One region of the Paenibacillus lentus genome, then DNA from elsewhere that is predicted to be linked to it. Evidence: riboswitches for the same ligand, from Rfam matches in the RefSeq annotation. Region 1 holds a riboswitch; each other region holds the start of a gene.
The links. A riboswitch is a leader RNA that binds a small molecule or an ion and turns the genes downstream of it on or off. The one in region 1 is predicted to bind thiamine pyrophosphate.
Positions count from the first base shown of each region.

Region 2: linked by a shared signal. The riboswitch ahead of EIM92_RS21165 (ECF transporter S component) and the one ahead of tenA (thiaminase II) in region 1 are both predicted to bind thiamine pyrophosphate.
Region 3: linked by a shared signal. The riboswitch ahead of EIM92_RS10200 (YkoF family thiamine/hydroxymethylpyrimidine-binding protein) and the one ahead of tenA (thiaminase II) in region 1 are both predicted to bind thiamine pyrophosphate.
Region 4: linked by a shared signal. The riboswitch ahead of thiE (thiamine phosphate synthase) and the one ahead of tenA (thiaminase II) in region 1 are both predicted to bind thiamine pyrophosphate.

Region 1 is NZ_CP034248.1:4,812,964-4,818,701, forward strand. It holds gene thiE (thiamine phosphate synthase) at 1-302, opposite strand, end outside; gene thiD (bifunctional hydroxymethylpyrimidine kinase/phosphomethylpyrimidine kinase) at 299-1,111, opposite strand; gene thiM (hydroxyethylthiazole kinase) at 1,108-1,953, opposite strand; gene tenA (thiaminase II) at 2,009-2,698, opposite strand; TPP riboswitch at 2,891-2,994, opposite strand; gene EIM92_RS21810 (Rho termination factor N-terminal domain-containing protein) at 3,073-4,245, opposite strand; gene EIM92_RS21815 (DUF2339 domain-containing protein) at 4,649-5,738, shown strand, end outside.
Region 2 is NZ_CP034248.1:4,650,203-4,655,940, reverse strand. It holds partial or broken gene EIM92_RS21175 (IS1182 family transposase) at 1-675, shown strand, start outside; gene asd (archaetidylserine decarboxylase) at 1,084-1,908, opposite strand; TPP riboswitch at 2,063-2,173, shown strand; gene EIM92_RS21165 (ECF transporter S component) at 2,281-2,886, shown strand; gene EIM92_RS21160 (ABC transporter ATP-binding protein) at 2,890-4,575, shown strand; gene EIM92_RS21155 (energy-coupling factor transporter transmembrane component T family protein) at 4,572-5,372, shown strand; gene EIM92_RS21150 (YheC/YheD family endospore coat-associated protein) at 5,439-5,738, opposite strand, start outside.
Region 3 is NZ_CP034248.1:2,276,828-2,282,565, forward strand. It holds gene EIM92_RS10185 (energy-coupling factor transporter transmembrane component T family protein) at 1-767, opposite strand, end outside; gene EIM92_RS10190 (ABC transporter ATP-binding protein) at 764-2,686, opposite strand; gene EIM92_RS10195 (ECF transporter S component) at 2,581-3,180, opposite strand; gene EIM92_RS10200 (YkoF family thiamine/hydroxymethylpyrimidine-binding protein) at 3,183-3,824, opposite strand; TPP riboswitch at 3,955-4,069, opposite strand; gene EIM92_RS10205 (SPOR domain-containing protein) at 4,207-5,289, shown strand; gene EIM92_RS10210 (Maf family protein) at 5,471-5,738, shown strand, end outside.
Region 4 is NZ_CP034248.1:116,154-121,891, forward strand. It holds gene thiO (glycine oxidase ThiO) at 1-972, opposite strand, end outside; gene EIM92_RS00655 (thiazole synthase) at 1,004-1,783, opposite strand; gene thiS (sulfur carrier protein ThiS) at 1,788-2,003, opposite strand; gene thiE (thiamine phosphate synthase) at 1,993-2,628, opposite strand; TPP riboswitch at 2,701-2,810, opposite strand; partial or broken gene EIM92_RS00670 (pectate lyase) at 2,929-3,289, opposite strand; gene EIM92_RS00675 (TraB/GumN family protein) at 3,348-4,556, opposite strand; gene EIM92_RS00680 (ABC transporter permease) at 4,615-5,738, opposite strand, start outside.

The DNA.
Region 1 (5,738 bases):
TCATCGTCCTGACCCACATGAACGCCATCCGCCCCGATCCGGGCGGCCAATTCCACGTCATCGTTGACGATGAACGGCACCCCGGCGCGTCGGCACGCCGCTTGCAGCTCCAGTGCAAGCGCAAGCTTGGCCTCCCCGGTCAACGCGCCCGGTCCCTTCTCGCGGAACTGGATCATCGTTGCGCCTCCGCGCAACGCTTCCTCCACAACGCAAAGCGGCTTCTCTCGGCAGTTCACGCTGCCGATGACTAAATACATCCGCAAATATTGGCGCATTTGCTCAGGAGAGATGCTGCCGCTCATTTGCTCTGCTCCCTTCTGCGGCGGTAAGCCCAGTGGTTCGTCGGACCATGCCCCCCGCCCAGCTCCAGGCTATCCTCGATCGCCGCCTGAATATATGCTCGCGCTTCTTGCACCGCCTCCAGCACAGGCAGCCCCTTTGCTAGTCCGGCAGCAATCGCGGCGGAATAGGTACAGCCCGTTCCGTGCGTATGCACGGTTTGAATCCGGCGGTCTGCAAGCTCCGTGAACGAGGCGCCATCATAGAGCAGGTCAACGACCTGATCGACGCCTTCATCATGTCCCCCCTTAACGATGGCCACCGCCGGGCCGTAAGCGCAAATACGTTTAGCAGCCTCGCGCCGATCCTCCATCGAACGGATGCTCATTCCGGCCAATGCCTCGGCCTCCGGGATGTTCGGCGTGACGATGAGCGCCAGCGGAAGCAGTTGCTCTTTCAGGGCCTTCACAGCCTCCGGCAGCAGCAAATCCGCTCCGCCTTTGGCGATCATTACTGGATCGACGACGACGTTGCGCCAGCCATGCTCCCGAATGCGGCCAGCCACCGCCTCAATAATATCGGCACTGAACAGCATCCCCGTCTTTAGCGCGTCGACGCCAAGATCGGTGCCGACCGCATCGATTTGCTCTGCGGTGGCTTCCGGGGGCAGTGGATATACCCCCTGAACCCCCAGCGTATTCTGCACCGTGATCGCTGTAATCGCCGACATACCGAAGACATCCAGCTCCTGGAACGTCTTGAGGTCAGCCTGTATGCCCGCTCCACCACCGCTATCCGAACCAGCAATTGTAAGCGCTCTGGCTATACTCATGTCAACGCCTCCCCTGTGGCGGACACCTCTATTTCACGCACAGCCCCGTGTCCCTTGAGCGAATGTGGATGCAGCTTGGCCAGCTCATCCAGGAAGGCAATCTGGAAGCTGCCAGGGCCGATAGCGGCTGTGCGCTCAGCCGCGCGAGAGGCGGCTGCCCCGTAGAAGGCCAGCCCAGCCGTGCCCGCCAGCAGCAGATCCTTCTCCACCGCAACAAAAGCGCCCAGCACCGATGTCAGCAAGCAGCCAGCCCCCGTCACCTGAGTAAGCAGCGCGTCTCCCCCGCTGATTATCCGGCATCGGCTGCCATCCGTAATGACATCTTCCTTTCCGGTAATGGCGACGACCGCATTCAGCTTGCGGGCTGCCCGCAGTCCAAGCTGGACGTTCTCATTGTCAGCCCCGGCTCCCGCATCAACACCTTTGATCTCACGCACCTCGCCGATGAGATTGGCAATCTCCGCCGCATTCCCCCGCACCAGCGATACCTTCACCTCGCGGAGAATTCGCAGTGCAGACTCTGTGCGGAACTGCGTCGCTCCCACGCCAACCGGGTCCAGCAGCACAGGTACGCCATGCTCGTTCGCAGATAAGCCAGCCATGATCATCGACTCTACATGCGCAGTCGATAAGGTGCCAATATTAAGCACAAGTGCCCCGGCAATTCTGGCCATATCCGCGACTTCTTCCGGAGCGTAGGCCATAACGGGTGACGCGCCCAACGCGTACAGCCCGTTCGCGGTAAAATTGGTAACGACAACATTCGTTATATTATGAATAAGCGGTTTAACTCTTTGCACCTTCGTAATAAGAGCAGTAATATCATGTTCGACCATACTCATTATGAACCTGCCTCACTTTTTATATTAATTATAGAAAAAGAATCGATAAGTCAGATTACAGCGTATATCCCACAGACTGCATCGGAGCTGGCCAATTCTGCACATTATAAGCCATATCCCAGAACATGTATTCTAGCTGACAGCTAAGCAAGTAATGTTCTGTCATCTTGCGGCGCTCAAGCTCAGTCGTGATTTCCGCCCACTTGTCCAGACGCTCGCAGAACTTGGCCGTCGTATTCGTTCGCGTCGCATAGAAATGGATCCACTCATAGAATGGATGAGCTTCAGTCGGCTGTACTTCTTTCATTAGCTTCTCGCCAATCTCCAAGTAAGTCCACGGACACGGCAGCAGCACCGCCATAATTTCCGCTAGACTCCCTTCATGCGCAACGGTCAGCATATGACGGATATAATGATGTGCCCCCGGAGCCAGCGCAAAGCCCTGCATTTCTTCATAAGTAACCCCGGCAACCGCACAGAAGTTATTATGTGGGTGGACTTCACTGTTCAGAATAAAGGAAATTTGCTGGTTGAACATTTCAATCTCAGCCCGATCCGAACTTTTGGATATAGCTATACCATAAATCCGCATAAACGCCGTAAGATACTCATGATCCTGTTTGACATAATGAATTAACTGCTCCTTCTGTAAATCGCCGTTAGCGATTCCTTTTACAAAAGGGTGTTCAAAAATAGCCTGAAAAATACCATCCGCCTTCTGACGGAGCTCCTGCGTAAAGCTCATCGTTCTCCACCTCCGAAAATAATGTGAACATGATCAGGAAGCCATTAGGGATGACCCAGGAAAAAGTATCTGCCAGGCAAGCTTAACTCGTTTGCCAAACAGGAAACAAATACCAAAAAAGCCGCTCCATATATGGAGCGGCTTCATCAACGTCACCTTAACACAGATAACAGAATAAATAAGTGTCAGGCATGGAATCCGACTCCACTTTCCTACGCTAGTACGAACTAGATCAGGTTCAAAGGGTCCAAGATAAGATCTTGTCTCAGCCGCTAACAGCTCCCCTAGTGGACTTCCTATTCATTTTCACTACTAACTGTATCTGTCTTTGCAAGAGTTGTCAAATTATTGATATTTCAATTGCAATCATAAGATTATTTGCCGCAGCATCTTTTATACTTGAACCCGCTGCCGCATGGGCATGGCTCGTTACGGCCAATTTTGGTGACGGACACCTGACTTTTATTCAAGGGGCTTAGCTGACGATGCGCTGCTCTCAACTCCACATTGCCGGCAATTTGACTCATTTCGAATGGAGTATGACCTCTGTGAATCCACTGTCTTGTATGGTTATAGACATCGTTCATGAGAGCGACCACAATGTCCGCTTGCTCCATACTCTGGAACGTTAGCTCTCTTCTCTCAAACTCACGAATCAGGTCTCCCGATGTCGCTTGCATTGTGCAGGCTAGCTGAATATCGTCGATGAGATGGTCGACCATTTCTGCATCACGGGAAATTTCCTTCATTACATACGCCCTCAGCTTCGTCAACTGCGGCGTCATCTCAAAATAATCTTCGTCAGCATATTTTAGCAGTTCTTCCCGCTTCGGAATGAAGAGCGGCTTGTCTTTAATTTGCAGCAGTAGTGCCTTAAGCTCCTCTTGCGATTCCTCCAGGGTTAAATATCCGTCAACGATGTAGCCGCTCTCCAACGTATAAGCCTGTTCTCTGCTCGTTAAGTCTGCGAACATCCTTAAGAACCGCTTTTGATCGAGCTGCTCGCTGTTCTGCGCATTATAAATTTCAATGAACTTCTCCGGCTCAATGGCTCCGTATAAGTGCGTCGTTGCTAATATATACTCATGAACGAGCTCTACACCTGCTCGTTGGTGATGATATTTCTCGTGATCCAGCTTAAAGTAAGCTTCTTTAATCTCATCCGGCATGACGATGTAAAGCTGACCTTCGCTGAAGTAAGTAAATACGAGCCCACGGTTCATTAAATACCAGTAGTGCCCAATTGAAATAAAATTGTTCTGCAGAACAGGTTGACGAAGAAGCGATTCGAACAATTGCCACTCCAGACTACTAGTAATCAGCAGAGCGGATTGCAGATGCTCTACATCGGTCATGTGGGCTGTCAGCGCCTCTATTAGCTCCTGCTTTTTCATCTTGGAACGTCCAGGCAAATTGCAGGCGGAAGCAAGCGAAGACAAACGAACCTTTGTCAGGTCTTGAAGAATGTCATGCAGGCTTGTCGTCACATCCCCAATAATCGCATGCTGGATATTCATTTGTTCAAGCATTTCATTGTAATCTTCCAAGTTCAGTTCTCCTCTTTCAGTTCCTTGTTTCCTTTGTACTCCCTTTGCGTCGGATCAACATAGCACTACCGGATAACGCCCTATTTAGGGCTCAACTATACATATTACCACACAATTGGTGTCTAGAAGAGGGGTTGTCCTTAATTTTCACAAAATAAATACGAGTAAGCATTCACTCCATTACACTCAATGGCAATTTTGTGACATTTCCCAATCTTCAATTCAGCACCTTTTTCTAACTTCTCCGTTCGGATTATATTTACTAAAGGTAATTTATAGAAGGCAAGCACTCACCTTCCAATTTATGGACTTGAACGTTATGCAACCATTCGGTATCGTCAATTTATCAAACCTTGCTTCTAGCAGCGTATAACATTCTAAGAAAAAAAGAGGTGATTCAAACTTGGATAGAGACAAAAAGATTATTGAACTGGAGGAAGAGTTACGCAAGCTAACCCAAAAACTGCATGAACTAAAAAGTGACAATGAACTCTCTACAAAATCTTCAGATCCAGAATCAGAATCATCTGAGATGAGAAAGGCTCAACATTCTGCCCAAGCTCGCATGCAAGATGTGCAGCAACAGGGGCAGCCGCAGGGGCAGGCGTCCGACCCACCAAATTTGATCTCCCAAGACGGGCAGCACAATCAGCAACAACAGGCTAATCCATATCAAGGGATACATAGTGAGGATCAGCAGCAATTCCGGCAGCCACAAGGACAGCCGATATGGAACGCACAAGACGGGCAGCAGCATAATCAGCAACAACAGGCTGATCCATACCAAGGGATGCAGAGCGAGGCCCAGCAGCAATTCCGGCAGCCACACGGGCAGCCGATGTGGAACACGCAAGAGCAATCAATGGAAGGGCAATCCTACGTCCAGCAGCCAGGCTCCAGCCACTCTGCCTCTCATATGAGGCCGCCGTCGAAGCCAAGCTCATCCCGGGATTGGGAATATACGCTTTCACGGGTATGGCTGCCGCGCGTATTCATCGTCGTATTATTGTTTGGCGTATTGTGGTTGTTCATGGCGGCCGTAAATGCCGGATATCTAAACGAACCAGTTCGCTGCTTGTTAGGGGTTGTATTGGCCGCAGCAATGTACTGGTTTGGAGACAAGCAAGTTCGCGCGCAGCGAGAGGCTCTGGGGCAGGTCGTTCTGGGCGGAGCAAACGCGGTGCTGGTGTTAACTCTTTTTGCCGCACATATGCTCTATGACTTATTACCGCTTGGCATTGCTTTTGTTCTGTATATCATGTCCATCGCCTTCGGCGTATTTATAGCGGTTCATCATCGTTCCCAAACGTTGATTATCATTGCTATGTTATCAGGCTACCTGATCCCGTTCCTCGCTAAATCCCCGGCTGACCCGTGGATATTCATATTGTACGAGGCCGTCTTTTCAATTGCTATGATCCTGGTGTCCGCCCGCTTCAACTTTCGTGGGGCCTATATCGTTGCCATTGCGGTTCTGCATGTACCGCTCTTGA
Region 2 (5,738 bases), 160 kb from region 1:
TATTTGGATCATCGTACAGTCGATCACAAATTCAATCTCATTACGGATGTCCATGTTACCCCTGGAAATGTGAATGACTCAACCGTTTATATAGAAAGACTTCAAAGACAGATCGATACATTTGACTTTCACAATACGTTAGAAGCTGTTGCTTTGGATTCAGGATATATGACGCCCTACATATGCAAAAAAACAAGCGAGATGGGTATTTTCAGTGTCATCGCTACTCGTAATGCCCCTACAGCAGAGGGGACTATACCCAAAGAAGAGTTTTCCTATGACCCGCAACAAGACGCTTATATATGTCCCAATGGATCTAAGCTGACTTACCACACAACCAATCGCAATGGATACAAAGAATATATGTCCAACCCTGACTTATGTGGCCAATGCCCATTATTGGATAGCTGTACATCAAGCAAAAATCGTAAACGTAAAATTCAGCGGCATGTTTGGGAAGGGTTTAAAGAGCGAGTAGAAGCGAATTACCGTAGCTCTTCAGGACAGATCTTGTATAAGCTCCGTTGTAAAACAGTTGAGCGAAGCTTCGCGGATGCCAAAGTGCTCCATGGGCTTCGCATTTCCCGTTTGCGTGGCCGGGAAAAAGTGCAGGAACAAGCACTGATGACTGCCATAGTGCAGAACATTAAGAAAATAGCAAGGCACCTAGCCAAGCTTTTTTCTCGTACAAACGGGAACTCACCTTATATTTTAATCCTTTCGATTCTGGATTTCCGTGGAAAGTATGTTTTCTTGCATAGAAAATCAATTACTTCAACAGTCTGATGAAATACATTTAGATATTTTGAAAGCGATCAACGCAGGTTGTCTAAAAATATGAAAGCGTAGCCTGAATAATAGCGTAGTCCAAATTAAAGCGTAGCCTAAATTAAAGTATAGTCCAAAATAAAAGCCTAGTCCAAATTTAGTCAACTATCTGTGACTGAGCAATTTACAGATCGCTAGCCTGGATAAAGCGTAGCCTGAATTAAAGGTAGCCTAAATTAAAGTACAGCCTAAATTTAGGTCATAAAAGTGAGCAGGCCATCCCGGAGTTAGGAACGGCCTGCTATATCTTTATCGTTATTCAAGTGGAGGCTGGATGCCACGTTTAGTTTTTTTTGCAGGGCAAAATCTTCCCAGTGGCTCGCCCATTTTAACTTTACTGCCGACATCAAGCTCAGGAAGCGGCTCAAAGGTGCCGTTTTCGATGAGCAGGACGACGGTCGAGCCAAATTCGAAATAAGCTAAGTCATCCCCACGATTCCATTGTGTAGCTTCAGCATCTGTATATTTAATGCTGCTTACATTCATAGCGCCCACTTTAACAACCGCAACTTCACCGAGGCTATGCGAAATATAAGTGATGAGCCGCTCGTTTCGGCTGAGTACCGTTCGCATATGTCTCATTCCAAAGTCATTCACGGGGTAGACTTTACCCCGGATATGCTCGCTCTCCAGCTTGCGTCCCGTTACGGGGGCGTGAATGCGGTGATAGTCGGTCGGGCTAAGATATAGTACGAAGAAATAACCATGATTATATGTTTCAGTGCGAGGAGAGTAATTGAGCAGCTCTTGCAATGAGTAATCCTGGCCTTTCACATTAAGGATCGTTCCCGATTGAATGTCTCCCATTGCCGTAATTAATGCATCGACAGGACTGATTAATCCTTCCGGAAGGGGATGGATCGGACGCATATTTGGTTTTAGCTTGCGGGTGAAAAATTCGTTCAGCGTCCTGTATTCTTTAATGTCCTTCTCGGCCTCATCCAGCGGAATCCCGTAAGACTTAGCGAAGGTAGGTATTAGGAGCCGGCTTACTCCTGAATGAGAAAACCGACCCATGAGCCGGGAAATCCATTTTCGGGATGTAAGCTCTGTCATCCATTTCATCCATTTTGCGGTCAAATTGGTTCCCCCTAGTACTTTGCTGAACAAGTATGCTATCGTTTTCCATTTTCGATTATATTGACATATAATATAAACTAAATCAACAACGAAGCTGTAATAATTAATTTATACTTGCTAGTATGGCAGCTATTGTTGTATGGTTAAGTCAATCGAATAGGGATACGGGAGCTTGAGAGAATCAGGCTGAGATTGCAGCTAATCCGCTGCTGACCGTTAATCTGATCTGGATAATGCCAGCGTAGATAATTCGTCGTTCAAGGTTTTTTCGTGCCTATGAACTATAAACAGCCGCCTGAGCATATCCAGTCGGTTTTTTTGTTTTTTAGCCATACTATTCTATGAGGAAGTTAAGAAGAAGGAGAGATGTATGTGGTACAGGGAGCAGTCCAAAAAAGAGGTGGCCGGGGATTGAAGCTGAGCGATTTGCTCGTAACAATCCTAGTGTCGATTGTTCTGGGAGTCGTTTATTACTTCTGGAGTGCGGTTTATAATTTGTTTTCGTTTTTTCCGCAGGCGGATGAGCTTGTCTATGGAATGTGGTTTATGGCTTCTACGCTTGTGTTTTTGCTGATTCGTAAGCCTGGTGTAGCGTTAATCGCCGAAATTGCCGCAGCGCATGTATCGATATTGTTCGGCAGCGAGTGGGGGATACAACTTGTCATGTACAGCGTGCTTCAAGGTCTCGGAGCTGAACTTGTTTTCGCAGCATTCCGTTACAAGAACTATTCGGCATCCGTGGCGGCTTTGGCCGGGATAGGCGCAGCGGTAGGTTCCCTGATTCCCGATATTTATTACGGCTACATCCAGGACTATCAAACCTGGTTGTTATTCGCCAAATACGGCATGCGCGCTGTCAGTTCGGCTCTCATTTGCGGATACTTGGCGTATGCCATCGTTAAAGCGGTAGAAGCAACAGGGGTAACGAATCTTCTACGGCCTGTCGAAGATAAAGACTACGCTGCACTGGACGATTAAGCAATGGTGCCTAGACTGACATCAGGGGCCGCAGTAAGCGATCGGCATAACCAGGCTGCGGACATAGCTGCGGGCGTAACCGAGCTTAGGCTTAAGTTTCCAGGCGAAGATCGTTTTGTCTTTAAAGATCTTACTATCCATGTTCGACAGGGCGAGAAGGTGTTACTGCTGGGGCCGAGCGGGAGCGGAAAATCAACGTTGTTACAGGTGCTATCGGGCATTATCCCTTCACTCGTTGAGGTGCCCATGCGCTGTAAGGATCAGTATCCGCCTGCGTCTTGGGGATTTGTATTCCAGGATCCAGATACTCAATTTTGCATGCCCTATGTGGATGAGGAGTTGGCCTTTGTACTGGAAAATTTGGCGGTTCCCCGGAGCGAAATGCGAGGGAGAATGGATGAGGTGCTTCGAGCGGTCGGACTTCAACTGCCGGAGCTGCATGTGCAGATAGATTCCTTATCCCAGGGGATGAAGCAGAGGCTGGCCCTGGCCTCTGTCTTGCTCTCAAATCCGCAGGTGCTGTTCCTTGATGAGCCCTCTGCGCTGCTTGATCCGGAAGGCCGTGAGCAGATATGGGATACGGTGAAGAAAATTTCGCCAGATCGAACGCTTATTATTGTAGAGCACCGGATTGAGGAAATCGCTGACTTTGTAGACCGAGTCATTCTCTTTGGCCCGGAAGGACAAATGCTTGGCGAAGGAGCGCCTCAAGAGGTGTTCAGCATGTACCAATCCGAGTTGAAGGAATTCGGAATTTGGTATCCTGGCGTCTGGGAGCACTTCTTCACTTCACCGGAAGGAGAAGCGCTCCTTGAGCCGGTTCTGCCCAAACCGCCGTTGACCGTACAGGCAGAAGCACTGCTGGAGTTGTCTCAATTCCGAGGGCTGAGACATGGGAAATCGGTAATTGATGTAGAGCATGCATCCATTGCACCAGGAGATTTCATTGCTATTACCGGGCCGAATGGCGCGGGAAAAAGCTCTTTGCTATTAAGCTTGATGGGCTTGCTTAGCTCGGAGGGAAGCTATTTGCTGCAGGGACAGCCATTGGATCGTGATGAGCACGTGCGGAAATGGAGGGTGCGATGGAAGAAGCGGCAAAAGCAGGTGAAACAGGCTGCGAGTCAAATCAGTTTTGTGTTTCAAAACCCAGAATTTCAGTTCGTAGCTGAGCAGGTAGGAGAGGAAATTGCCTTTTCCTTGCGACAGGAGGGACTGTCTGAGGAAGTTGTCTTAGAACAGGTGAACAAATCATTACGTACCTTCGGCCTGAAGGGCTTGGACCATCGGCATCCCTATCAGCTTTCCCTTGGGCAAAAGCGTAGACTAAGTGTAGCTGGCGCTGCCGTGCTGGATAAGCCGATACTTTTGCTGGACGAGCCAACTTTCGGGCAGGATGCCGTAAATACCTTTGCTATTTTGCAAGTTTGCGAGGAGCTTCGTCGTCTAGGGACGGCGATCGTCATGGTTACGCATGAGGAGAAAATTGCAGATATTATCGCCACTCAGCGTTGGGAGGTACGGGAGGGAAAGATGATCTCCCAGCAGCTTACGGAGCGTGGAGAAGAAATGAAGCAACTGAGGGATAGTCTAGTACAGGAAACGCGGGGAGAGGGAAAACAGACGCAGGGAGAGGGACAACAAACACAGCAAGAAGGAAAACAAACGCAGGAAGAGGGAAAACGATGAGGAAATTTCTAACGCCCACGCGAGAAACTTGGCTGCACCGGGCCAATCCTGCTGCAAAACTGGGTATTATATTGGGGTTGTTCCTGCTGACCTTGTTTACACATAGCTTGGATTTTATCGTTTACCAGGCGATTGTCATCTACCTTGTGCTATTTCTGATGAGCGGGCATCCGCCATGGAAAATCCTGATTCTGATCCTCCCCTTATTATTCGTTTTTGTCTCTTCCTCCATCACTATGGTCTTATTCGGTAAAGGGGATACGCTATGGTGGAAGTGGGGAATTATCCGCATTTCGGAGGAGAGCTTCTATAGAGGGATTCATATCGGCTTTAAGTCGATTACATTCGCTGCCGAGGGACTGCTGTATGTGCTAACGACTTCTTCGGTCGCTTTGTTCTATGCCCTGATGCAGAAGGTGAAGCTGGCCCCGAAATATGCCTATAGTTTTATGGCTTCTGTACGGCTCCTGCCGATGGTTTGGGAAGAGTTCCAAATCAGGAGGAACGCGCTTCAAATACGTGGGGTGCGGCATGCTCAGGGCATGCGGGGCTGGGTCGAGCAGACGAAACTATATGCTGTGCCGTTACTATCCCAGAGCATCCGCCGGGCGCATCGTGTAGCGATAGCTATGGAGTCCAAGGCTTTTCACAACAGTCGCCGGAGAACGTATTATTATTCGTCTGTGTTTACGCTATATGATTTAGGGCTGTTAATACTGTTGGCTATAGCTTTAGCGGCAGCTTATTCTTTGTCACATCTGTACCCGTTATTTGGCATTACCGATGTAAGATATTGAATGCAGACAACGAATAGAAGTCCAGGTTCGCTAGACGAATCGGACTTCTATTTTTTTGTCACCAAGTTATGCTTCGCTCCGTAATTTATTCAGGTTGATGCGGTCGTATAAATATCTTGCGAAATTTATTGGACGCCGGTACGTCTCTTTCCATATTTCTGTCAGTCCAGCTTTTCGAAAGCCGTGCCGCTGATCCCTCCCGTTGCACTCGATGAAGTAAGGCTGTCCTTCCTGTGTCAACCCGATATCAATTCCGAGATCGGCGAGCAGGGGGAGTCGTGTTGATAAATGACGGGCAATGGAGAGGGACAGCATTTCTACGTGGGAGAGGACATCTGGTATGAGCCGGGCGGGGATGCATTTAGT
Region 3 (5,738 bases), 2.5 Mb from region 1:
GAAATGGAATATCCCAATAGGATCCCGGATAGTACGATCCCCATAAACATCCAATCCTGCCAGCGAATCTTCATTTGGATGTAGAAATCGCGTTTGCCTCCGGTAAAACCGCGGGATACCATAGCGACGGCTACGCGCTCCGATTTACGAATTGCGCTTGCGAGCAGAGGGATGCTGTATCTCTTAAAGGCATGGAGCAGCGAACGAACATTGCGCCTCTCTCGCCATATGCCCCGCATCCGATGAGCCTGCTGCATAATACGTAGCTCTTCGCGGAACAAAGGGAGAAAGCGAAATCCGGCTAGAATGCCGTATGCCAGCTTGGGCGGCAGCTTACATTGCTGCATGAGACTGAACATGAACTTTACGGGCTCGGTCGTTAAGACGAACATAAGCGAAAGCGCTGAGAACATTAGAGTGCGCAGGGCGAGCGAGAGGGCCAGACTGAACCCGGCTTCTGTCATCTGCAGCGGACCCCATGATAGAAGTACCTTCGAACCCTGAGGCAAGTCGGAACGTGGGAAGAGCGCTGCCGTCCAGAAATAACCGATGGCCATAATGAAGAAGGGCAGGAACAACAGTAGCCATTTGCGCCAGGAAATCCGGCCGAAAATCACTGTAACCATCAATACATAAATCAGACTTACAGAGATCGTTACGGGATCAAAAGCAAACGATAACAAAATTACTCCTAGAATGACCGTAAGTCCTTTAATGGCAGGATTCATCTCATTCAACAGTTCGCTAAATGCGCCGGATGCTCTCACATCAGCACCTCCCTGCATGTTTCCTGCTTCTCCTTGAGCGTTAATCGCAGCTTATTCTTCAAATAAGCAGAGAGAGGAGGAATCAGTTTATTGGCCTGTAGCTGCTGCTCGGGCCAATCCCATAAATTATCTGGATGCCCGTCCCATTGTATGGATCCTTGGCGTAGAACAAGTACCCGATCAGCATATTGCTGAACGAGCTCCATATCATGAGTGATCATAATGACGGTAAGCCCGCGATCTACTCGAGCGCGCAGCGATTTCATCAATTCCAAGGCAGAGTATGCATCCTGGCCGAAGGTTGGCTCGTCGCATAACAGCAACTGCTGTTCCTCAGACAGCATGGCAGCCACACTCAAGCGGCGCTTCTGCCCCTGACTGAGCGCAAAAGGGCTGTAGTCGCGGCGGTGCTGTAGCCGATACTGTTCGAGAAGTGAGGCGACCCGCTCGGACACGACATTTTCCGGCAGTTTTTGGATTCGCAAGCTGAAGGCTAGCTCGTCGTAGACGGTATCGGTCACGAATTGGTGCTCGGGGTGCTGAAAAATCAACCCGATGCGCTTCCGCAGCTCCTGTTCAGGCCAACTCGATATGGCTTTGCCGGATAATTGGATCGTACCGGCTGTAGGTTCTAATATTCCTGACAATAGAGCGGCCAAAGTGGATTTGCCCGCACCGTTAGGGCCGACCAGCGCAATGAATTGTCCCGCAGGAATTGTCAGCGAAAGCTGCTGAAGAATTTGTCGGCCGCCGCTGCGCTCGAAAGAGACATTGTCGAGTAACATTAAGCTGTCTCTGCTTACGGTCTCCGAATCGCCATTCGACTGCATTGACCTGCGGGCTTGCCTTTGTTCTAGCTGCTCGAGAACATTAAGCTTTATTGCGTCCGGCTCATTGAGCCAAAAATAGGTAAGCTCATCTCTGGTTAAAGGCTGCCATGAAGCTGTATGCATTGTCTGCAGCTCCTCGTGAAGGCGCACGGCACCCGGCATCCATATTCCTAATTGTCGTGCTTCTTCTTTAAAATTAGCGAAGTAATTCCTGGGCTCGCCTTCGTAAATTAATTTTCCCTTTGTCCCCATTATAGCCAGGCGATCTACATAGGGCATCCATGCATCCAATTGATGCTCGATAAGCAAAATGCTCATCTGCCGTTGTTGGCGTATCGAGTCGATAAGGGCCGACAAGGCCCAGCAGGCTTCCGGATCCAAATTGGATGTCGGCTCGTCGAGAATGAGCACTTTTGGATTTAGTACCAAGGCACAGGCCAATGCTAGCCGCTGCTTCATTCCCCCGGATAAGGCATGAATCTGTGCATCCCGCCATTCAGTTAAATCAACGAGCTGTAGTGCATCGTCGATTTTTGCGCTAATTTGCTCCCTTGGACATCCGATGTTTTCCAGACAAAAAGTAAGCTCTTCCTCTACCTTTAGCATACAGAACTGACTGTCTACATCTTGAAAGACGATCCCCACCTGCTGGGCAATTGTCCCGGGATCCTGTTCCTCCAGAGACTGGCCGTATAAATAAACACTGCCGTTCACCACGCTGTCAATGGCTGAGGGGTACACGCGGTTTAAACATAGAGCCATGGAGCTTTTGCCGCAGCCTCCGGGACCGAGAAGCAGCATGAGTTCACCTTGATATAGGCGGAGGGAAAGAGAGGAGAATACAATCTCCTCATCCTCCTCGCTAAAAGCTAGTGACAGGTCTTTCGTCTCCAGAACAATGGGCTTATTCATCATTTCCTCATTCGTGTACATCATGTGTCCTGCTCCCTGTTCGGAGGGTGTGCACGGGATTTTGGTATTCATTACAGCTTCACCGCAGATTGTTTCTGACGTGCGGTTTGAGCTGCTTCTTTGCCGATCGGGAAGCTTCTCAATACACCGGTACGAGCCAGCGCATCGGCAATCCATTTCCCGAGCAGACCTGCGAGAACAGCCCCGCTAATTACGCGCACGATGAACATCGAAATAACGAGCCCTGTGGATAAGGCGGCGAAGCCGGACTGGAAGAAGCCCCAGGCAAAGCTGAATACGGCCGCTCCAACGCCAGCACCAATTAATACAGATGTGTTGTAATAACGGTATCTGACAACGGCAAATGCTGCTTCCGCACCGAGACCTTGAATAAAGGCCGACAGGATCAGAATTGGGCCGGTCACATTGCCAATGAGCACCTCGATGGTTCCGGCGATGGTCTCTGACAATAGAGCTGCCCCAGGCTTACGCAAAATGTAGGCGGCAATGATCGAGACAATAAACCATATTCCAAAAATGACCTCGTACCCCATCGGCCCCATAAAACCGACAAGGACATTGCCGATTTGCAGAAAAATTAAATAGACGACAGCAAAAACAACGGATAATGAACTAAGAACAATAATGTCACGGAGTTTCCAGGACGACATCGTTATTCCCCCTTATTTTGTACATGATCTGGTTTGGCAGACGGACTGTTGCAGGAAATGGTCGCCGTCATTACAAGATGTGAGGTTTGGATGCTAGAGGCTACAAAAGCATTCTCAAGCGACCGGAATACTTGATGAGCGTCTCCATCTAAGCGGCTGGCGTAATGTATGCCACCGGAGAAGGTACCCTCGATTTCAGCTGTTTTGACGGCATTATAGATGACATCCATATAGTGGGGCACACCCATAGGGTAAAGTGCGAATTGTACTGCGGTATCTACAGCAGATCCGGTGTCCTTATTTAAACGGACATCATCCTCGGACATGAATACGTCGCCCTCCGTGTCCCCAGGGCAGCCAACGGAAAAGGTTGCACTAAGGACAACGTGCTCCCCGCTTTTTGCCGCTTGAAGAAATATGGATTGGACCACGTCGAATACATGCTCGTGGCGACCTCGTACACAGGTGCTGATGTCATCGCTTTTAATCCATACCTTGGATGTGTCCGTATTCTCCAGAGCGCCAAGAATAATCGGCACGAAATGGCCGCTCATGGGGAATAAAGAAAATCGGCAGCCAACGATGCGGCTGCTGCCGCACGCTGCGGGTTTATTTTGTTCGTTGAATGAATTGCTTGTGATCATGAAGCATGTTCCTCCCCTTTGATAAATTAATAAATGTCGACAACGACAAAAAAACCGCACCCGAAGAGTGCAGTTGTATCGATATTGGCTAGCCCGCTTTAACATAATAAAGATAGGGTGCAACGCCATCCATCGTTTCCCCGCACTTCCCCACGCTAGTATGATCTAGATCGGGTGAAAAGGGTTAACCGTATCCTTGATCAGGAACGATCTCTCAGCCAATAAAGGCACCCCTAGTGCTTGATTCGTTATGCGGTTTTCAATGGTTCCCATTATACAGAGTTCCTTTGAATTGTAAAGTCCTTGTTTGAATGAACTGGTCTATATTCTCGTGAAAATTCATATTGTATCGTTAGAAGAGAGGACAAGGAGCGTGCGGATCGTGAACAAGGCGAAGATGACATTCCGGTTCGATGAACAAGGCCGGGAGACCCAGAAAAATGATGACTCATTTCCAGCTAGATCTAGTCAAGAGGTATCAAATATCTCAAGCGAAAAACCTAATCATCTCTCCGCAAACTATCGGGCGGTGGAGACGGTAGATTATTGGGGGGATCCATTAACCGATCGTGCAGCAACAGGGATTGCGGTATTTCCCGATCAAGGAGAACCGGGTGACGGGGATTATTATGTTCGGAGAACGAGAACCTCCTGGTGGAAGGTTGCAGGCTCATTAACCGGGGCTATTGTGACGGGGGCGCTCTTTGGATTTGTCGTTCTGTCGATGTTCAATCAAGAAATAACGGTACCTATACCGGGAATAGGTGTTCCGACGCAGAAGGCTGCGGGGGAAGCGGCAGACATTCCCGTGCTAGGCAGTGTTATCACCGAGAAGCAGGCCCCGCTCGTTCAAGTCGTATTGCCATCGCAAAGCTATCATTTCCTTCAATACGGCGTATTCAGCACGGCGGAAGGGGTGGAGCTGGCTCAGCAGCAATTGCGTGACTCAGGTATCGCTGCAGCGCGGGATACAGTGGATGAGAAACGGGTATACGCCGGTGTCTCTCCTGACCGCGAGGAAGCTAAGTTGTTAAGCAATCGACTGAAGACAGGGGGAGTTCACCTTATTTTGCACGAGATATCTCTGCCTGAATCAGCCACGGTTGAATATAATGGAGAAGCTGCCCTCCTTCAGCAATATTTGGCGCAGAGCGCGGATCTTGTATATATGCTAAGCTCTTCCTCGGCAGCTTTATTGGGAGAAGCCTCTCCCTCACGGCAGAGTCAAGAGGAGATGGAGCGGCTACGTGAGAGTCATCAGCTTTGGACTAAAAGCGCTGCCGCTATTCGGGGCAAGCTGTCGGCTGCCATAGATGGCGAGGCGAAGGAAATGGAGAAAGCGATGAACAGCGCGGTTGAGGCCATGGAGGAATTTAATGAAAAGGGTGAGCAAACAATGCTTTGGGAAGTACAAAATGAGGTGATGCGATTTATTTTGGCTGAACAAAAATTAATAGGAGTTTAATAAGCTTTTAAGAAATTTTGATAAGGCAGGGAAAGCTGGAAATAGTTCCCTCGCCTTTTTTATGTTTGTATTGCCGATCAATTAACCTTATAATAATGAAGTGCCAAAGTGTCAAAAAATGGCGAGGTTACAAGCTCGCAGAGCTTGCCCTGCGAAAGACGGATAAAGGAGAATCTGAACCTTGGAATTTGCAGCTTCATCAACACGACATGTCGTACTGGCCTCGACTTCACCGCGCAGACGGGAACTGCTGGCTACTCTACATATTCCGTTTGAGGTTATGCCGAGCGATGCCGATGAAACGACGCCGGATCATTGGACGCCGGAGCAAATCGTCATGGAGCTAGCGCTGCGTAAAGCAAAGGCAGTTCTTGCCACGCTTGAATCGGCATCACCCCAAGCGGTTATTATGGGGAGTGATACGATTGTAGTCCTGGACGGACAAGTGC
Region 4 (5,738 bases), 590 kb from region 1:
CAATGGCCGCCCATCCTGGGTGGAGGGACGCAATCCCGCCCACCTATGAAAAGGAATTTCCCCCTCCAGAGAAGGAAATAGCCGTTTGTTCCACTTACGCAGGCGATCTATGCCTTTCTCCGTCACTGAAGTATCGAATCCGGCAATGTCCTCAGATGCGCCGCATATGACAGTGCCGTTATCTTTGGCTACCACATAACCTTGATTATTAAATACCATACCCCTGACCGTATGCTGAATATTGCTATAGGCACAGATTTGGCCGCGAATCGGGTAAATCGGGATGTTGAAATCCAGCGCCTCCGACAGTTCACGAGCCCAGGCACCGGAGCATACAACTAACCGCTCTGCCGAAAATTCCCGACCATCCCTTGACCTTACGACGATCTCCCTCTGCGATACTTGCCACTGCCGTTGGTGTACATCAAGGATCTCAACGCTTTCCAAATGCTCAATAATATTTACGCCTAAGTTGCGGCAGGCCTGCTCTAATGCCTGTACAAAATGCGGAGCGTAAATATGGGTTTCCTCCGGCGTATATAATGCCGCCTTTATTTCGTTTGATAGGGATGGCTCAATCTGCTTCAGCGCTTCCCCTTCCACAATACAACCGGTAGAACCGTATTCTCTCTGCCAGAGCAGCCTGCCCTCAAGAGCGAGTATATCGGCCTCATGATAAACCGCATAGAGACTGCCGGTTTGGCTGTATTCAAACGATTGTCCCGAAATTTCTCTAACCTCCGCTTGCCATGCTGGATAAAGTTGCAAACTGTCCAGACATAGACGGAAAAAGGAATCGGGTTCCACCAGATTTTCCGAGTATGGAGCCAGCATGCCCGCAGCCGCTCCTGAAGCTTGCCCGCCACAGCGGCCAATCTCGAGCAGAGTTACTCTGTGCCCACGCTTTTGTAATTCAAAAGCACAAGATAGGCCTATGATCCCGCCTCCCATAATAACTACATTTCGGTTCATACCATCGCTCCCGTATTGTCCACTCATAGGTTTATTTCAATATGAACTCTTCCAGCCCGCTGCTTGCGGAAGCGTACTTCTTGCGGGCAATTCGCCCGGACAAATAAGCAAGCCGCCCCGCTTCTATGGCATGCCTCATCGCCGCAGCCATCATCACCGGATCCGTCGCTTTGGCTACCGGCGTATTCATGAGTACCCCATCTACTCCGAGCTCCATCGCCTTTGTGACATCGCTGGCCGTTCCTAGACCCGCATCAACGATAACGGGGACTCCGGCTTCTTCGACGATAAGACCAAGGTTATAGGGATTTAGAATGCCCAGTCCTGTGCCAATCGGTGCCGCCCCCGGCATAATCGCCGCTGCTCCCGCCTCTTCAAGATGTCGGCAAATGACAGGATCATCAGAAATGTAGGGCAGGACGGTAAACCCTTCTTTTACGAGTGCTTCCGTGGCCTTTAACGTCTCAATCGGATCAGGCAGAAGCGTTCTAGCATTCACACTAATCTCTACTTTAATCCAGTCGCTAAGGCCGGAGGCCCTGGCGAGACGAGCGATGCGAATAGCTTCTTCTGCCGTCCTTGCACCAGATGTATTCGGTAAATATCGATAGGTTTCATGCTGCAAATGCTGCAGGATGGAGTCATCCTCTACCGCGTCCAAATTGATGCGCCGAATCGCAAAAGTGAGCACCTCGGCTCCCGACGCTTTAATGGCTTCCTGTTGGACGAACGGATTCGGGAACAACCCCGTCCCTATAAAAAAGCGCGAGGACAACGATTGATCGCCAATACACAAATTATCGTTTTTCATCCGTTTAGCCCCCTCCTACAAAGTGAACTAGTTCAATGACCATTCCCGTGGTGGTACGTGTGTCATCCCATTGCTCCGGCGTTAGGATTTTCCCATCAGCTTCCACGATTACCGGCTTGCCTGTCAAGCCAAAATGAGCGATCACATCTTGAATAGTACCTGCCTCCAAGGTATGAAGAACCCCATTCACCTTAAGGTCAACAGACTCCCTATACTCCATGAATAGCTCCTCCTTGTTCCAGTTTTCGAATAAAAGCTTCACATGTCCTTCTGACATTGAGACTGCCTACAATTTCGGTAACCGCACATATTCGCTTCGCTCCAGCAGCAAGGACTTCATCGACATTGTGCAGCTTGATGCCGCCAATCGCCACAAAAGGTATGCGAATTCTCGCAGCTACCTCGCGGACGTAGGAGAGCGTCACCGGCTCCGCATCGGCCTTCGTAGCTGTCGGATAGATCGGGCCAACACCGATATAGTCCGCTCCCTGCTGTTCGGCTAATAGCGCCTCTTCGATCGCATGCGTGGAAATCCCGATGATTTTATCGCCCACCAGCTTTCTGGCAGCCAGCAGCGGTGTATCGCCCTGACCCAAATGGATACCGTCAGCATTTACTTCAAGTGCAATGTCGATATAATCGTTAACAATAAAAGGGACATCATACCTGCGCGTTAATTCGCGAAGCACCTTCGCCTTCTCGAGGACCACAGCCCGGTCACTGTGCTTGTCCCGAAGCTGCACGATATCGGCGCCGCCAAGAATGGCCTCCTCCATCACTTCGGCAAGCTCTCTGCCGGGATGGCTTCGTTCATCGGTAATAGCATACAAACGAAAATCTCTCATCTGTTAACTCTACCTCCGTTCTATATTTGCCGGCCCATACCACGCAAAAAAACCATTCGAGAATACACGAATGGTAAGGTTCGATATGTTCTCTACGCCAGCATTACCTGGATCAGATTAACGGTCAGGAACATCAGGTTCCAATCTCAGCCGGACTTCATCCAGCACCCGCACTCCATATTCAGTTATTTCCACTATAACTTACCACGCCTATCTTCGCAAGATGATCGTCACCAATCCCGATACTATTCTCTCTTTCGGAAAATTACATCCCCCTCTAATACTAGAGGGGGATGATGATTAATATTCCGTGTTGTTTAATTCAGTTACATGTTTAACCTCGTACCATTTCTGCCCTACTTTGGAGTACAGGGTATTCGTCATCGTAACCTTTCTTGAACTGCTATCGGTTCGAAAGATGGCTTCCTTCATATTTGAAATATTACAGCTGTCGATAAGTACATTTACAGTGAAGGTCGTTCCCCCATTTTGACGGATGAATTTCCCTGGCATTAATTTGAAATACCTTATCGCTACCGTCGTAAGCCTCACCGCCGTTTAGAGTCACCGTCCCCGATTGCTTAATCGTCAATGCGTCCTCGCCAATATCCAGCCATACGATGTTCGCCAGATAAGCATCCCCATAGGTATGAATCCCATCAAGCCCTTTCAGCTTCAACTCGAGAAGCGAAAGGGCCATAGCAAAGATGTTATAACTACTACTTACGAACAACCGTGTATCCTTTATCCTCGAGCAGCTTGATGATTCCATGCTCTCCCAAATAGTGAGCTGCCCCTACGACGATGAAATATTGTTCGTTTTTCCCGTTTTTCAAATATCCATCGACTTTGTCAGCCATGACTATGTTGCGGTCGATCAGCATTGCCTTGTTGTATTCCTCATCTTCGGAAAAACTGTTCGTCAGCTCCAGCAGCTGCTCGTCATTGCCTGTTTTCCAGATCTCTGCCATCTGATTCACGCTCTCATCCAACACATCGAAATGATCTAATACCGCATTTAGGTTCTTCTCTTGTAGTTCTTTGGAGAAACCGTTGAACATGCTCAGCTGAGACGCATAGGATTCCAGCTCGATGATCGGCAGTTTACGCTCCATGGCTTTCTGGATGAAATACAGATCGACACCTGCAGCCGCTTCATATCCCGCATCCATCGATTTTAGGCTAGTCATGGTCAGCTCTACAACCCAAGGCTTAAAGACATCAAAGGCGTTTGGCTCTATCCCGTTTTGCCGCAGAATTTCGCCAACCTTCGCATACGTATCCTCGGACACATGATCCTTCAGTGTCGTGCCGTCTTGATACGTTCCCAAATCCATGATCATCTTCTGATTAGCCTCATCAGCTGCTCTACTAACATCAATTTCCACACCCAGATAATCAGCCTCAGCAAAAGCCTCTTCGTACTCCGAGCGCAGTGGATAGAAGCTATCATCGGCAAAATGCATCGATCCTACCAGATACGCAGTATTTCCGTTATTTTTGACCTCCCACAGGAAACCGCGGGCACCTTGTCCCGTTGCTTTGGAGATGAGAATGACGGTGCGGGATTGCTGATCCCAGTGAACAGCGTAGCCTGCGGCTTCTCCAACAATCCGAACCGGCGCATACTTCACACCGTTAATCAACTGGGTCTTGCTGTTCAGCGTGATCTCCTTGCCGTTAATAACGACATAAATAGCATCATCCTGCACATCGCCAAGTTCGGCATTCATCGCTTGAAGTGTTGCTTCCAGCGGCACCATCGTTGTCCCCTGATCGACAATAGGCGCATTCATTGCAAATTCAACGTTTCGGTTGTTGATTTTTAATGCTGCTTGCTGTGGAGCGGCCATAGCCGCCGGAGCTGCTGCTGAGAGTAGACCGACAGAAATCAAGAGTGATAAGAGTGATCGTCTCCAACTTTTCACAATCTTTATTCTCCTTTGTTTTAAAATTTCTTACCATTTATTTTGCTATCCTTCCATACTAAATCTTGTATGCCTTCATCGCTTTGCGCAGTTCCTTCAACGTAGGACGCTTACCGTACAGCAAGACCCCAGTACGATAAATTTTGGCTGCCAGCCAGCTAAAGAAGATAATAGCTACGAGCAGAATCAATAAGGACAATCCAATTTCCAGGTAAGTAGCGTTCCCTATTCCAAAGCGAAGCAGGATCGTCACCGGAGATACAAATGGAATATAGGAGCATACTTTAAGCAGCAGGGAATTCGGCGCTGACAAGCTAAACATAGCCACATAGAACGCCGCTAAAGATAACATCGTAATCGGCATAACCGCCTGGCCAAGATCCTCCGTACGGCTAACGATAGAACCAACTGCCGCATATAAGGTGGCATACAGAAAGTAGCCTAGAATGTAGAAGAGCAAACCGACAAACACAATTTCTAAGTTGATTTGCGATAAATCCAAGTTGATGCTGGCCAAGGATGCCTGATTATACGGCAATGCTAGATTGGCGGCGACTACCGCGATAAAAATTACGATTTGTAACAGCCCGATCAGGAACATCGCCAGAATTTTGCCGAACATTTGCGTTAACGGTGAAACACTCGTCACAAGAATTTCCATGATACGCGAGCTTTTCTCGGACGTTACCTCAGCCGCAATCATGTTGCCCGTCATCATATTCGTCATAAAGAACAGGATGATAAGCGCATATACGATCACATAGTTGATAGGAGCAGGTTTTTCACTTTCCTCTGCCGCTCCAGCACTGCCACTCCCAGCAGCCTCATCAACCTTCTGCTCCTCAATAACCACAGGCGCACTAATCGCTGCGATTTGTTCATCCGTTAAAGAGCTTCCTTGCGTCACATACTGCATCTTGACGTTCTCTAAGGCAGACTGAAGCAGTGAATGAAGCGTCCAATCCATACTGTCCTTCTTGCTGGTGTAAATGACCTTCGGGAATTGGGAGCCGACCGATTCACCGAACTCTAAGTAACCTTTGATCTTCCCGCTCTCAAAGTCATTTTTCAAAGCCTGCTCATTAGCCTGCTCGTATTTGATGATAGAGATTTTAGCGTCCGGCTGTTTGTCGATAAAGGATTCCAGAGATTCCGCAATTTCAGCCTGGTTGCCATAGACAA